DNA from 3 places in the Citrobacter sp. U14242 genome. Region 1 is predicted to be linked to each of the others. Evidence: predicted binding sites of a transcription regulator. Region 1 holds the regulator's gene; each other region holds the start of a gene.
The links. Region 1 encodes LexA, which represses DNA repair genes until DNA is damaged. Its sites were predicted from a motif close to TNCTGTATGTACATACAGNA; they were not measured.
Positions count from the first base shown of each region.

Region 1 (4,253 bases):
TGGTACAGAACATACGACAGCAGCATGTAGTCCATATGGCTGCGGTGGCACGGCACATAGACGATTTCATGCCCGTCGTGCGCCAGTTGGCGTACGCGCTCGGCATTGTGAACGTTAATTCCCTGGTACAGTCGGTTCCAGGTAAAGCCCAGGATACGGTCTGTCAGGCGGATCATCTCATAGGAGAAATTCGCGGCAATCTCTTCCATCAATGCGATAGCGTTTTGCTGCGCTTTTTCATGGGAGATTTTTTTGCTGCGAGCTTCATCTTCCACCGCGCGCGCGATGGCTTTTGAGGCCAGCAGTTTATTAAACAGATCCTGGCGGGCAGGGAGGCGAGGGCCAACCGCGGCTAAGCGCTGGCGGGCAAAGTGCATACGCGCGACGCGTGCCAGTTTCTGTGCGATGGTTTTATCTGTGCCGTGTTCGTCTGCCATGCGGCGCAGGGAGACGGAAGGTGAGAAGCGGACAAAACTGTCGCGTCCCAGCCAGGAGACGGCAAAGAATTTCTGTACGCCATTCAGCATGCGAAGTGGCGGATTGACCTCGCCTTTCTCGCGCCCTGGCGCACGGCCAAACATCACCGATACCGGCACCATCTGCACATCCAAATCGGGGTTGCTGCGATGCAGATCGAGATAGTTATGGAACAGCTTGATGGACTCTTCTTTTGGCGTGTAATAGGTGAATACACGCGGGCCGCCGTGTATAAACACGTAGCGCGGCAGCAAAGTCCCGTCTATCTCCAGCGGTTCCAGGGGATCGGGGAGGTCGTGCACCAGACATTGGGCACGCAGTGTCAGCAAGTCAGCTTTTGAGTTGTACGGTAAGACGTACATAATGGGACGAGAGGTATCGAGTCCCAATTCCGGGGCGGGTTCCGCCGGGATAGACTTGCTTTTTACCAGGATGCTTAATGGTAAATTCAGTAATTTGTAGTAAATTCGTGGCCAGCCGGACATAAACGATGTAAAGCCTCTGGTTAATAATGCAAATGCGCTGCAAGGATATCAGAAAGTTTAGTGAATTTCTGTGGTATCCCGTCATACTTCGCGCAGCTTTGCTTATGCCCTGAAACAAACAGGGTAACGATACAATGATACTAACGCTAATAATGTAAAAAGGTTCTTTTGATGGCCAATAATACCACTGGATTCACTCGGATTATCAAAGCAGCAGGCTATTCCTGGAAAGGTTTCCGTGCCGCATGGATCAATGAGGCGGCATTCCGTCAGGAAAGCGTTGCCGTACTGTTGGGGGTAGCAATTGCCTGCTGGCTGGACGTTGACGCGATTACCCGCGTACTGCTGATTGGTTCGGTGATGCTGGTGATGATCGTTGAAATTCTGAACAGCGCCATTGAGGCGGTCGTCGACCGGATTGGTTCTGAGTATCATGAGCTTTCTGGCCGGGCGAAAGATATGGGATCGGCTGCGGTATTGCTTTCTATTTTTGTCGCGCTGATCACCTGGGGCATCCTGTTGTGGTCGCATTTGCGATAAAGATTCCACAACTTCATAAATCTCCTGTTTTTTGTGCAGTTTGCGGTTCCAAATTCGCCTTTAGCTGTATATACTCACAGCATAACTGTATATACACCCAGGGGGCGGAATGAAAGCGTTAACGGCCAGGCAGCAAGAGGTGTTTGATCTCATTAGAGATCACATCAGCCAGACAGGTATGCCACCGACGCGTGCGGAGATCGCGCAGCGTTTGGGGTTCCGTTCCCCAAACGCGGCTGAAGAACACCTGAAAGCGCTGGCACGTAAAGGTGTGCTGGAAATCGTTTCTGGCGCATCGCGTGGTATTCGCCTGCTGCAGGAAGAAGAGGAAGGTTTACCGCTTGTTGGTCGTGTCGCGGCCGGTGAGCCCCTTCTGGCACAGCAGCACATTGAAGGTCATTACCAGGTTGACCCATCACTGTTCAAACCGAACGCCGATTTTCTGCTGCGCGTCAGCGGCATGTCGATGAAAGATATCGGGATTATGGATGGCGATTTACTGGCTGTGCATAAAACGCAGGACGTGCGCAATGGCCAGGTTGTTGTTGCCCGTATTGATGATGAAGTCACGGTTAAGCGCCTGAAAAAGCAGGGCAATAAGGTTGAGCTTCTGCCAGAAAACAGCGAGTTCAAACCGATCATCGTTGACCTGCGTGAACAAAGCTTCACTATTGAAGGGTTGGCTGTCGGCGTGATTCGTAACGGTGAATGGCTGTAATGATCTGCTGATTTCCTGTAGGCCGGAAAAGGCGTTTATATCGCTCTCCGGCAAGTTGCCCGATGACGTTACGCTTGTCGGGCCTACAAAAACGCGTTAATTCCTTTTCAGGCTCCTTTCCATGCCTTTCTTTACCTCCTCTGATAAAGCACTTTGGCACCTTGCCTTACCGATGATTTTCTCCAACATCACTGTCCCACTGCTGGGGCTGGTGGATACGGCGGTGATTGGTCATCTGGATAGCCCGGTCTACCTTGGTGGCGTTGCCGTTGGCGCAACAGCGACCAGTTTTCTCTTTATGTTACTGCTGTTTTTACGCATGAGTACCACCGGTCTGACAGCTCAGGCGTTCGGCGCGAAAAATCCGCAGGCACTGGCACGAGCGCTGGTTCAGCCGCTGATGCTGGCGTTGGGTGCCGGATTGCTTATCGCACTGTTTCGTACACCGGTTATCAGCCTGGCGTTGCATATCGTGGGAGGTAGTGAAGCGGTGCTGGAGCAGGCCAGACGTTTCCTTGAAATCCGTTGGCTCAGCGCGCCCGCCTCACTGGCCAATCTGGTGCTGCTTGGCTGGCTGCTTGGCGTCCAGTATGCACGCGCGCCAGTGATCCTGCTGATTGTTGGCAATGTGCTTAACATCGCGCTCGATTTGTGGCTGGTGATGGGCCTGCATATGAACGTGCAGGGCGCGGCGTTGGCGACGGTGATTGCTGAATATGTCACGTTACTGATCGGCCTGATGATGGTACGCAACGTTCTGCATTTGCGTGGGGTTTCGCTGGCGATGTTGAAGCTTGCGTGGCGCGGCAACTTCCGCCGTTTACTGGCGCTTAACCGTGACATCATGCTGCGTTCGCTGCTGTTACAACTCTGCTTTGGTGCTATCACGGTACTCGGGGCTCGCCTCGGTAGCGATGTCATTGCTGTCAATGCCGTTCTGATGACCCTGCTGACGTTCACCGCTTACGCGCTGGATGGATTTGCCTATGCCGTGGAAGCACATTCTGGTCAGGCTTATGGCGCGCGGGATGGCAGCCAGTTGCTGGATGTCTGGCGGGCGGCTTGCCGGCAGTCGGGTATCGTGGCAATCCTGTTTTCCCTGGTCTATGCCCTGTTCGGCGAGCAGATCATTGCGCTATTGACCTCATTGCCGCAGATCCAACTTCTGGCCGATCGCTATCTCATCTGGCAGGTGATTTTACCGCTGGTGGGCGTCTGGTGTTATCTGCTGGACGGGATGTTTATTGGCGCAACGCGTGCCGCGGAAATGCGTAACAGCATGGCCGTTGCGGCCGCGGGTTTCGCGTTAACGCTACTGGCTTTACCGCTACTGGGAAACCACGGCTTGTGGCTGGCGTTAACCGTTTTTCTCGCGTTGCGAGGTCTTTCACTGGCCTTCATCTGGCGACGTCACTGGCGTAAGGGCACCTGGTTTGCCTGATGCCTATGGTTAAAAATTCTGAATAGTAAATAAAACCCAGAATCCCTGACTACACTTATTATCACGCCCGGCAAAAACAGCATGTATCCGGGCGCAGCACTCTCGCTATTCACAACCTAACGATGAGGACTTGATGATGAATAAAGACGAAGTCAGCGGTAACTGGAAACAGTTCAAAGGTAAAGTGAAAGAGCAATGGGGCAAACTGACCGATGATGATATGACGGTCATTGAAGGTAAACGCGACCAGTTGGTAGGTAAAGTCCAGGAACGATACGGGTACGCGAAAGATCAGGCGGAGAAAGAAGTTAAAGATTGGGAAAAACGCAACGATTACCGCTGGTAATTAACCCCTCCCTCCTGAGAGTACAAGGATGTACGCTCTTTTATTTACCGCCCTACTTTCTTCTTCACCTGAATGGTATGGTCATGCTGGCAATCACCAGGATGGCGGCATGATTCAACTTCCACACATGCCGGACACAGGCCGTGGGCTTCAATCACGTTATGGCGCAGAGCAAATCCCATTTTAGCTGCCAGCGTATGCATAATATCTTCCACGCCTTCCGCACACTCTTCTTTTACCACACCA
Region 1 covers NZ_JBKGLW010000013.1:85,968-90,220, reverse strand. Annotated here, with positions in the region: gene plsB (glycerol-3-phosphate 1-O-acyltransferase PlsB) at 1-962, opposite strand, end outside; gene ACLJXE_RS20320 (diacylglycerol kinase) at 1,134-1,502, shown strand; gene lexA (transcriptional repressor LexA) at 1,612-2,220, shown strand; gene dinF (MATE family efflux transporter DinF) at 2,342-3,661, shown strand; gene ACLJXE_RS20305 (CsbD family protein) at 3,798-4,007, shown strand; gene zur (zinc uptake transcriptional repressor Zur) at 4,052-4,253, opposite strand, start outside.

Region 2 (4,253 bases), on a different contig from region 1:
TGAAGAGCAACTCGCTGAACACATTCTGAGCTGGGCCCAGGAGAAAGGTTTCCACGTCGAGCGCGATCAGGTGGGTAATATCCTGATTCGTAAACCCGCTACCGCAGGAATGGAAAATCGCAAGCCGGTCGTTTTGCAGGCGCACCTGGATATGGTCCCGCAAAAAAATAACGACACTGTGCATGACTTCACCAAAGATCCGATCCAGCCTTATATTGATGGCGAATGGGTAAAAGCCCGTGGTACCACGCTGGGTGCAGATAACGGTATCGGTATGGCGTCCGCGCTGGCGGTACTGGCTGATGACAACGTGGCACACGGTCCGCTGGAAGTGCTGCTGACCATGACCGAAGAAGCGGGCATGGACGGCGCATTTGGTCTGCAGGCGAACTGGCTGCAGGCGGATATCCTGATCAACACCGACTCTGAAGAAGAAGGTGAGATCTACATGGGTTGCGCGGGGGGTATCGACTTCACCTCTAACCTGAAGCTCGAGCGTGAAGCCATTCCTGCTGGCTTCCAGAGCTTTAAGCTGACCTTAAAAGGCCTGAAAGGCGGTCACTCCGGTGGCGAAATTCACGTTGGCCTCGGTAATGCGAATAAGCTGCTGGTACGCTTCCTGGCAGGTCACGCCCAAGAGCTGGATCTGCGCCTGGTTGACTTCAATGGTGGTACGCTGCGCAACGCTATTCCGCGCGAAGCCTTTGCGACTCTCGCTGTTGCTGCCGATAAAGTTGATGCGTTAAAAGCGCTGGTCAGCACATATCAGGAGATCCTGAAAAACGAGCTGGAAGCAAAAGAGAAGAATCTGGCGCTGCTGCTGGATGCCGTCAGCAATGACAAAGCCGCACTGACTTCCCAGTCTCGCGATAGCTTCATTCGTCTGCTGAACGCGACGCCAAACGGTGTAATCCGCAATTCCGACGTGGCAAAAGGCGTTGTAGAAACCTCGCTGAACGTTGGCGTTGTGACCATGACTGACGATAACGTGCAGATCCACTGCCTGGTTCGTTCGCTGATCGACAGCGGTAAAGACTATGTCGTGAGCATGCTGGATTCTCTTGGCAAGCTGGCTGGCGCGAAAACTGAAGCCAAAGGTGCGTATCCTGGCTGGCAGCCGGACGCGAACTCTCCGGTCATGCACCTGGTGCGTGAAACCTATCAGCGTCTGTTCAACAAGACGCCGAACATCCAGATTATCCACGCCGGCCTGGAATGCGGTCTGTTCAAGAAACCGTATCCGGAGATGGACATGGTTTCCATCGGGCCGACCATCACCGGTCCGCACTCTCCGGATGAACAGGTTCATATTGAAAGCGTCGGTCATTACTGGACCCTGCTGACTGAACTGCTGAAGTCTATTCCGGCGAAGTAAGTCTCTGCACTAAATGCCGGATGGCACTGTACTTATCCGGCCCACACGCTACGCACTGATTTGTGGGCCGGATAAGGCATTTACGCCGCCAACCGGCAATACATCAGCGTCAAATCCCCAACAGTAGTTGCCTTTCCAGTTGCGGATCCAGCAGCGTAACGTGTAATCCCACCAGCCTTACCCCACGCCCTCCCCGACGTTCGTTCCAGGTATTACGTGCCGTCGCGATCAGATCCTCTTTATTTAAGCGCGGCCAGACGTGTTCCTGCGTCGTCTGCTGAAAATCATTAAACTTTAGCTTCACCCCCTGACGGGCGATAAAGAGATCAGGCTTAACCTTTGCCAGCCGCCGCTCCAGTTCCGGGTAGAGTCGCTCAATAATTGCCTCACACTCCGACCATTCATGAATATCTTCCGCCAGCGTGCGCTCGACGCCGACTGACTTTCGCAGCCTGTCGTTATTCACATCGCGTTCATCAATACCCTGACTGCGCTCCCACAGCACACGACCAAACTTACCAAACCGCTTAAGCAGCAGGGCCAGATCGTATTTTTGAACATCTTCACAGGTCCGTAATCCCATCGATTCCAGTTTCGCGGCAGAGACTTTGCCGACGCCGGGTATTTTCCCCAACGGTAACGTTCTGAGGAATTCGGGAACATCTGCGGGAGTAATCACATATTGCCCGTTGGGTTTATTCAGGTCGGAGGCGATTTTGGCCAGAAATTTAACCGGAGCAACCCCCGCAGAAGCGGTTAACTGTAGTTCGTTGAAAATCGTCTGACGGATCTCCTGTGCTATCAGCGTGGCCGAGCCGTGGCAGTGCGGACTGTCGGTCACATCAAGATAGGCTTCATCCAGCGAAAGGGGTTCGATGAGGGAAGTGTAGCGAGAGAAGATGGCCTGAATCTGGCGAGAAGCCTCTTTATAAGCGTCGTAACGGCCGGGTAATAAAGTGAGATGCGGGCACAGTTTTAGCGCCATTCCCGTAGGCATTGCGCTACGCACGCCAAACTTTCGTGCCGGGTAATTGGCGGTGCTGATGACCCCCCGACGTTCGCGACTGCCACCAATAGCAATGGGGATGTCGCGCAGGGCCGGGTTATCACGCATTTCCACCGCCGCGAAAAAGCAGTCCATATCGACATGTATGATTTTGCGCATCGCTCGCCTCCCACAACACTGTTTAAGTATACAGTATTTTTGTGCTGTGAGAAGGATGAACATACCTTATATTGTCTCATTTATGACGCGACAGAAAACGCCACAAACACAACTCGCAGAGTCGGCAGATAATAAAATACGCCCGTTTCTGACTGTCTTTAATCCCAATTTTCAGTATAAAGACAAACTAAAGTGTAAACGGCGCACGAGAGACTTGCGAAAAACTCTCTTGGTGCTAATGTGAGCGCTCCAAATGCAGACTTTTCTGATTTGGGGACTCTTTTTGCCGTCCTGGCGTGTGTAATCGTTTTATCAAGGAATAAGCAGTATGCGTAAAATCGCATTTTTTCTTGCGATGCTTTTATTGCCGTGCGTTTCATTTGCCGGTTTGCTGAGCAGCGGCAGCCCGACCACGCCAATCAGCAAAGAATATAAGCAGCAATTGATGGGGTCCCCTGTCTATATTCAGATCTTTAAAGAAGAGCGGACGCTCGATCTGTACGTCAAGATGGGCGAACAGTATCAGCTTCTCGACAGCTATAAAATCTGTAACTACTCCGGTGGATTAGGGCCAAAACAGCGTCAGGGTGATTTTAAAAGTCCGGAAGGGTTCTACAGCGTTCAGCGCGGGCAACTCAAACCAGACAGCCGCTTTTATAAAGCAATTAACATTGGCTTCCCTAACGCCTACGATCGTGCGCACGGCTACGAAGGTAAGTACCTGATGATCCACGGTGCCTGCGTTTCTGTCGGTTGCTATGCAATGACCGACAACGGTATTGATGAGATTTTCCAGTTTGTGACCGGCGCTCTGGTATTCGGCCAGTCCAGCGTTCAGGTAAGCATTTACCCGTTCCGCATGACTGACGCTAACATGCAGCGCCATAAGTTTTCGTATTACAAAGATTTCTGGTCGCAGCTAAAACCGGGATACGATTACTTTGAACAAACGCGTAAGCCACCAACCGTTTCCGTTGTCGATGGCCGTTATATCGTCAGCAAGCCGTTGAGTCACGAAGTGGTTCAGCCGCAACTGGCGTCAAACTACACGCTCCCCGAGACAAAATAGCGCCCACTCGCCTGGCATAATCTTTTGCCAGGTTTCATTGCCCGTCAGTGGCTGAGTAGCAATCACAGTGACCACATCATTGGGTGTGGTCTCTGAGCTAAAATCAATTTCCACATCCTGATCCAGCAATGTCGCCACGCCAAACGGTGCCCGACGCGTGATCCAGAACAAATTGGTTGAGCAGAAGGCCATGACATACCGTCCGTCGGACAACAGCATGTTGAAAACACCTTTCTCACGTAATACCCCGGCCAGTACCGCAATATATCTAAATACTGCCGTCATGTTACCCGGCGTACGCGGATAACGCTCGGTCAGCTTATGCAGCAGCCAGCAGAAGGCTTTTTCACTGTCGGTTTCGCCGACCGGACGGAAATTACCGGTTTCCAGCGATTTATAGCCGTTCAGCTGTCCGTTATGGGCATAGGTCCAGTTGCGTCCCCACAGTTCACGCGTAAACGGGTGGGTATTTTCCAGCGCCACTTCCCCCCGATTCGCCTGACGAATATGGGCAACCACGGAACAGGATTTAATGGGATAGTCTTGAACCAGTTTGGCGATAGGCGAATTAAAGCTGGGTTGCGGATCTTTAAACGTACGGCAACCCTTACCCTCGTAAAATGTAATACCCCAGCCGTCTTTGT
Region 2 covers NZ_JBKGLW010000003.1:415,949-420,201, forward strand. Annotated here, with positions in the region: gene pepD (cytosol nonspecific dipeptidase) at 1-1,375, shown strand, start outside; gene dinB (DNA polymerase IV) at 1,485-2,540, opposite strand; gene dpaA (peptidoglycan meso-diaminopimelic acid protein amidase) at 2,869-3,609, shown strand; gene ACLJXE_RS06980 (class II glutamine amidotransferase) at 3,580-4,253, opposite strand, start outside.
Region 2: dinB (DNA polymerase IV) is a predicted target of LexA. The motif match lies at 2,557-2,576, and genes of this name have one in related genera.

Region 3 (4,253 bases), on a different contig from region 1:
TAACGAATCTTACCTGCACGCTGAAACTCTGCCAGCGCATCCAGCGTATCCAGCAGGGAAACGACCGGGGCAGAGTCCGTCCAGCTATATCCCAGCTTACCAAAGCAGTTTGTCGGACGCTGCGGCCAGTGGACCTGATAGAGATCGAGATAATCGGTCTGCAGTCTTTTCAGACTGTCGTGCAGTGCCTCGCGGATGTTTTTACGATCCAGCGCCTGATTCGGTCGAATACCGCTGTCATTGTTACGCGCCGGGCCGCTGACTTTAGAGGCAACGATCAGTTTTTCGCGGCTGCCGTGTTTGGCGAGCCAGTTGCCCACGTAGGTTTCGGTGAGTCCCTGGGTTTCTGGGCGAGGCGGTACCGGATACATCTCGGCAACGTCGATTAAATTTATGCCTTGTGCAACGGCATAGTCGAGCTGTGCATGTGCGTCGGCTTCGCTGTTTTGTTCACCAAACGTCATTGTGCCCAGCCCCAGTGTACTGACTTCCAGCGAGCTGTGGGGTATACGGTGATATTGCATAGCCGTTTCCTTTTTATAATCACGACATAAGGATTATAAAAATGGCTGAGGGAAGGGAAAAAGGGAAGCAAAATTGTTAAGGCCAGCAGCGTGGCTGACCTTAACCATCAACGCTCAATGATTTGAGAGACTTCGTCGCGGTTAATTTGCATCGCATTGCCTTGCTGATCGTGATAACTCACCAGACCGGTATCATCGTCAATTTCTGGTTTACCATCGGTCAGGATCATTCGACCATCTTTTGTTGCCATCACATAATCACTGCTGCATCCGGAAACGGCAAAAGCCAGCCCGACGGCGGAAATTAAAACTGCCCATTTTTTCATCTGCTTATCCTCACATGGCCTGCGTCTGACACTCGTTTAGTAATAACGCGAAGTTGTGCAGGGCGAAAGCAGTAAAATCTTAATCTGTGAGAGAAGGAAGGTGCCGGGGAGTATTCGCTCCCCATGCGGGGAGCGATAGTGTTTGTCAGAGCGGATTTTTTTTATTGCGCCACAGGTTCAGGGTCTCTACCGCGATAGAGAAGAACATAGCGAAGTAAATGTATCCTTTCGGCACATGGACATCGAAGCTTTCCAGAATCAGCGTGAAGCCAACCAGTATCAGGAAAGAGAGTGCCAGCATTTTTACCGAAGGGTGACGATCAACAAATTCACCGATTGGGCGGGCTGCAAACATCATTACACCCACGGCAATCACGACGGCTGCCATCATAATAAACAGATGATCGGACAAACCTACTGCGGTGATTACTGAGTCCAGACTGAAGATAATATCCAACAGCATGATCTGCACAATCGCGCCGAGAAAAGAGGAGACCCGGGTTTTCAGCCCTTCCTCTTCACCCTCAATGGATTCGTGGATCTCTTTACTCGCTTTCCAGATCAGGAACAACCCGCCGAGCAGAAGGATCAGATCGCGCGCCGAAATTGCCTCGCCAAACAGTTCGAATAACGGGTTAGTGAGCCGCGTTACCCAGGCGATGGATGCCAGCAGCGCCAGACGCATCACCATCGCCGCCGCCAGCCCGATTCGTCGGGCATGATTGCGTTGTGCTGTTGGGAGTTTTGCTACAACCAGAGAAAGGAAAATAATATTGTCGATCCCGAGAACGATCTCCAGCAGCGTCAGCGTACCGAGCGCCAGCCAGGCGTTAGGATCGGTTATCCATGCAAATAACATCGAACAAAGTCCTGCCAAAAAAAAGAAGCGGTAATTATAGGCGCGTAACGCGACGGGCGAAAGGTCAGGGTGTGTTATTGAGCCTGGATTAGAAAATGCCGTTCCAGCAGTGCGCGCGTGAAGTTCTTTTTCAGGTAAAACCCGCGTGGCAGAGTCAGGATCGGTTCACCATGGGCACCGATAGCCTCGGTAAGCGCCCGGGCGTTGGCGGCTTTTGGGCGTAGTTGTAAAACTTCACCATGACGGGCGGTGATACGTTCGACGTGCCCTAACACAATCATGTCCATTAACTCTTCCCAGTCCAGACGCAACTGTCGATCTTCCTCTTCATTCGGACTCCACAACAGCGGGGAGCCAACGCGACGTTCAGCCACAGGGATGCTGCGTTCACCTTCTACAGGCACCCACAACACGCGTTTAAGCTTGTGTCGAACATGGCTGGTTTCCCAGGTCACGCCGGTATTGCCGGTTAATGGTGCCACGCAGACAAAGGTCGTTTCCAACGGTCTGCCAAGGCTATCCACTGGGATTGTTTTTAACTCCACCCCCAGCGCGGCAAAATCCTGCTCCGGTTTACTCCCCGCACTGGCCCCAAGCCAAATTTCCAGCAACACGCCAATCCAGCCTTTGTCCCGCTTCAGATCCTTGGGCGCGACGAGTCCTGCCATCGCCGCCAGTTCTCCCAGCGTGTAGCCCGAAAGTTGCCGTGCCTGGTGCAGCAACTGGGCTTCGGATTCAGGAGGAGAAAGCAATGGATGGAGTTCTGGCATCAGGTTTACCCTTGGGTTAAAAAATGAGCAATGATTTTATACCGTGTGGACAGAGTTTATCTTTTTCCACATGCTTTATCCAATTGCATGATTTATATTGGTTTTTATATTTTGATGTAGAACGTTGCGCAACAGAAAACCGGGTTTTCCAATTCTGGTCACTGACAATGAACAGGATCTTACACCATGTTATCCACAGAAAGATGGGATAACTGTGAAAAACCCCCACTACTGTTTCAATTTACAGCCTTGACGTGCGACGAAAATCGAATTTTCACACAAATTGTGCCTAACTTATTGGCATAATCTGTGGATAAAACCAACGCTGGTCGATCTTTCATCAGCCCGAAGATCGTATGCGTGATGTACATCACATTTCTGCATGTTTAGCTACAGCTTTTGATTTTAACTTAATGAATATATAAGACTATTTTTGTTATGTGACGGATGTCTTATTCAGACTGTTCCGGGTTTTCCCATAGTAATTCCGTACTTCTTCACAACTATATCCACAGAAAAGGTGAATAAAATCGCCTATGTAGCGTATCTTCTGTTTATAACTCGGCCCTTTGCTGTGAGTTATTCAATTGTTATTAGATTATCTCGCCCTTAACAGAGTGGTTTACCGCCCCTCTGGAGTGTGAAACAATCGTTTGTATATAAGGTTTATGTTGAGGTAGTCCGGTGATTGATGACGATGGCTACCGCCCGAATGTAGGGATAGTAATTTGTAACCGCCAGGGGCAGGTCATGTGGGCCCGGCGATTTGGTCAGCACTCCTGGCAATTCCCGCAAGGCGGGATAAATGCAGGAGAGACAGCAGAGCAGGCGATGTACCGGGAACTCTTTGAAGAAGTCGGTCTGAGTCGTAAAGATGTACGGATCCTTGCTTCTACTCGTAACTGGTTGCGTTACAAGTTACCGAAACGTTTGGTGCGTTGGGACACAAAGCCGGTTTGTATCGGCCAGAAACAAAAATGGTTTCTTCTGCAGTTGGTCAGCAGTGATGCTGAAATCAATATGCAAACCAGCAGTACACCTGAGTTCGACGGCTGGCGCTGGGTGAGTTACTGGTATCCGGTTCGACAGGTGGTGTCATTTAAACGCGATGTCTATCGCAGGGTGATGAAAGAATTCGCAAGTGTTGTGATGGCGCTTCAGGAGAGCACTCCTAAGCCGCAAAGCGCACCTGCGTACAGACGTAAAAGAGGTTAAGCTACGCAAATTATGCTCACCCGCCTGCGCGAAATAGTCGAAAAGGTAGCCAGTGCCCCACGTCTCAATGAGGCGTTGAATATTCTGGTTACTGACATCTGTCTTGCGATGGATACAGAGGTCTGCTCGGTCTACCTGGCCGATCACGACCGACGCTGTTATTACCTGATGGCGACCCGAGGACTTAAAAAACCACGCGGTCGCACTGTTGCACTGGCGTTTGATGAAGGGATCGTTGGCCTGGTTGGCAGGCTGGCGGAACCCATCAATCTCGCCGATGCGCAAAAACACCCCAGCTTTAAATATATTCCTTCGGTGAAAGAAGAACGTTTTCGTGCGTTCTTAGGCGTACCGATCATCCAGCGGCGTCAGTTATTAGGCGTCCTGGTGGTACAGCAACGTGAGTTGCGCCAGTACGACGAAAGCGAAGAATCTTTTCTGGTCACGCTTGCCACACAAATGGCCGCTATTCTGTCTCAGTCGCAGTTAACCGCGCTATTTGGGCAATACCGGCAAACGCGTATCCGCGCGTTGCCTGCAGCACCCGGTGTGGCGATCG
Region 3 covers NZ_JBKGLW010000011.1:162,584-166,836, forward strand. Annotated here, with positions in the region: gene ACLJXE_RS18855 (NADP(H)-dependent aldo-keto reductase) at 1-524, opposite strand, end outside; gene ygdR (lipoprotein YgdR) at 632-850, opposite strand; gene ACLJXE_RS18865 (TerC family protein) at 996-1,709, opposite strand; gene mutH (DNA mismatch repair endonuclease MutH) at 1,784-2,479, opposite strand; gene rppH (RNA pyrophosphohydrolase) at 3,164-3,694, shown strand; gene ptsP (phosphoenolpyruvate--protein phosphotransferase) at 3,707-4,253, shown strand, end outside.
Region 3: mutH (DNA mismatch repair endonuclease MutH) is a predicted target of LexA. The motif match lies at 2,709-2,728, and genes of this name have one in related genera.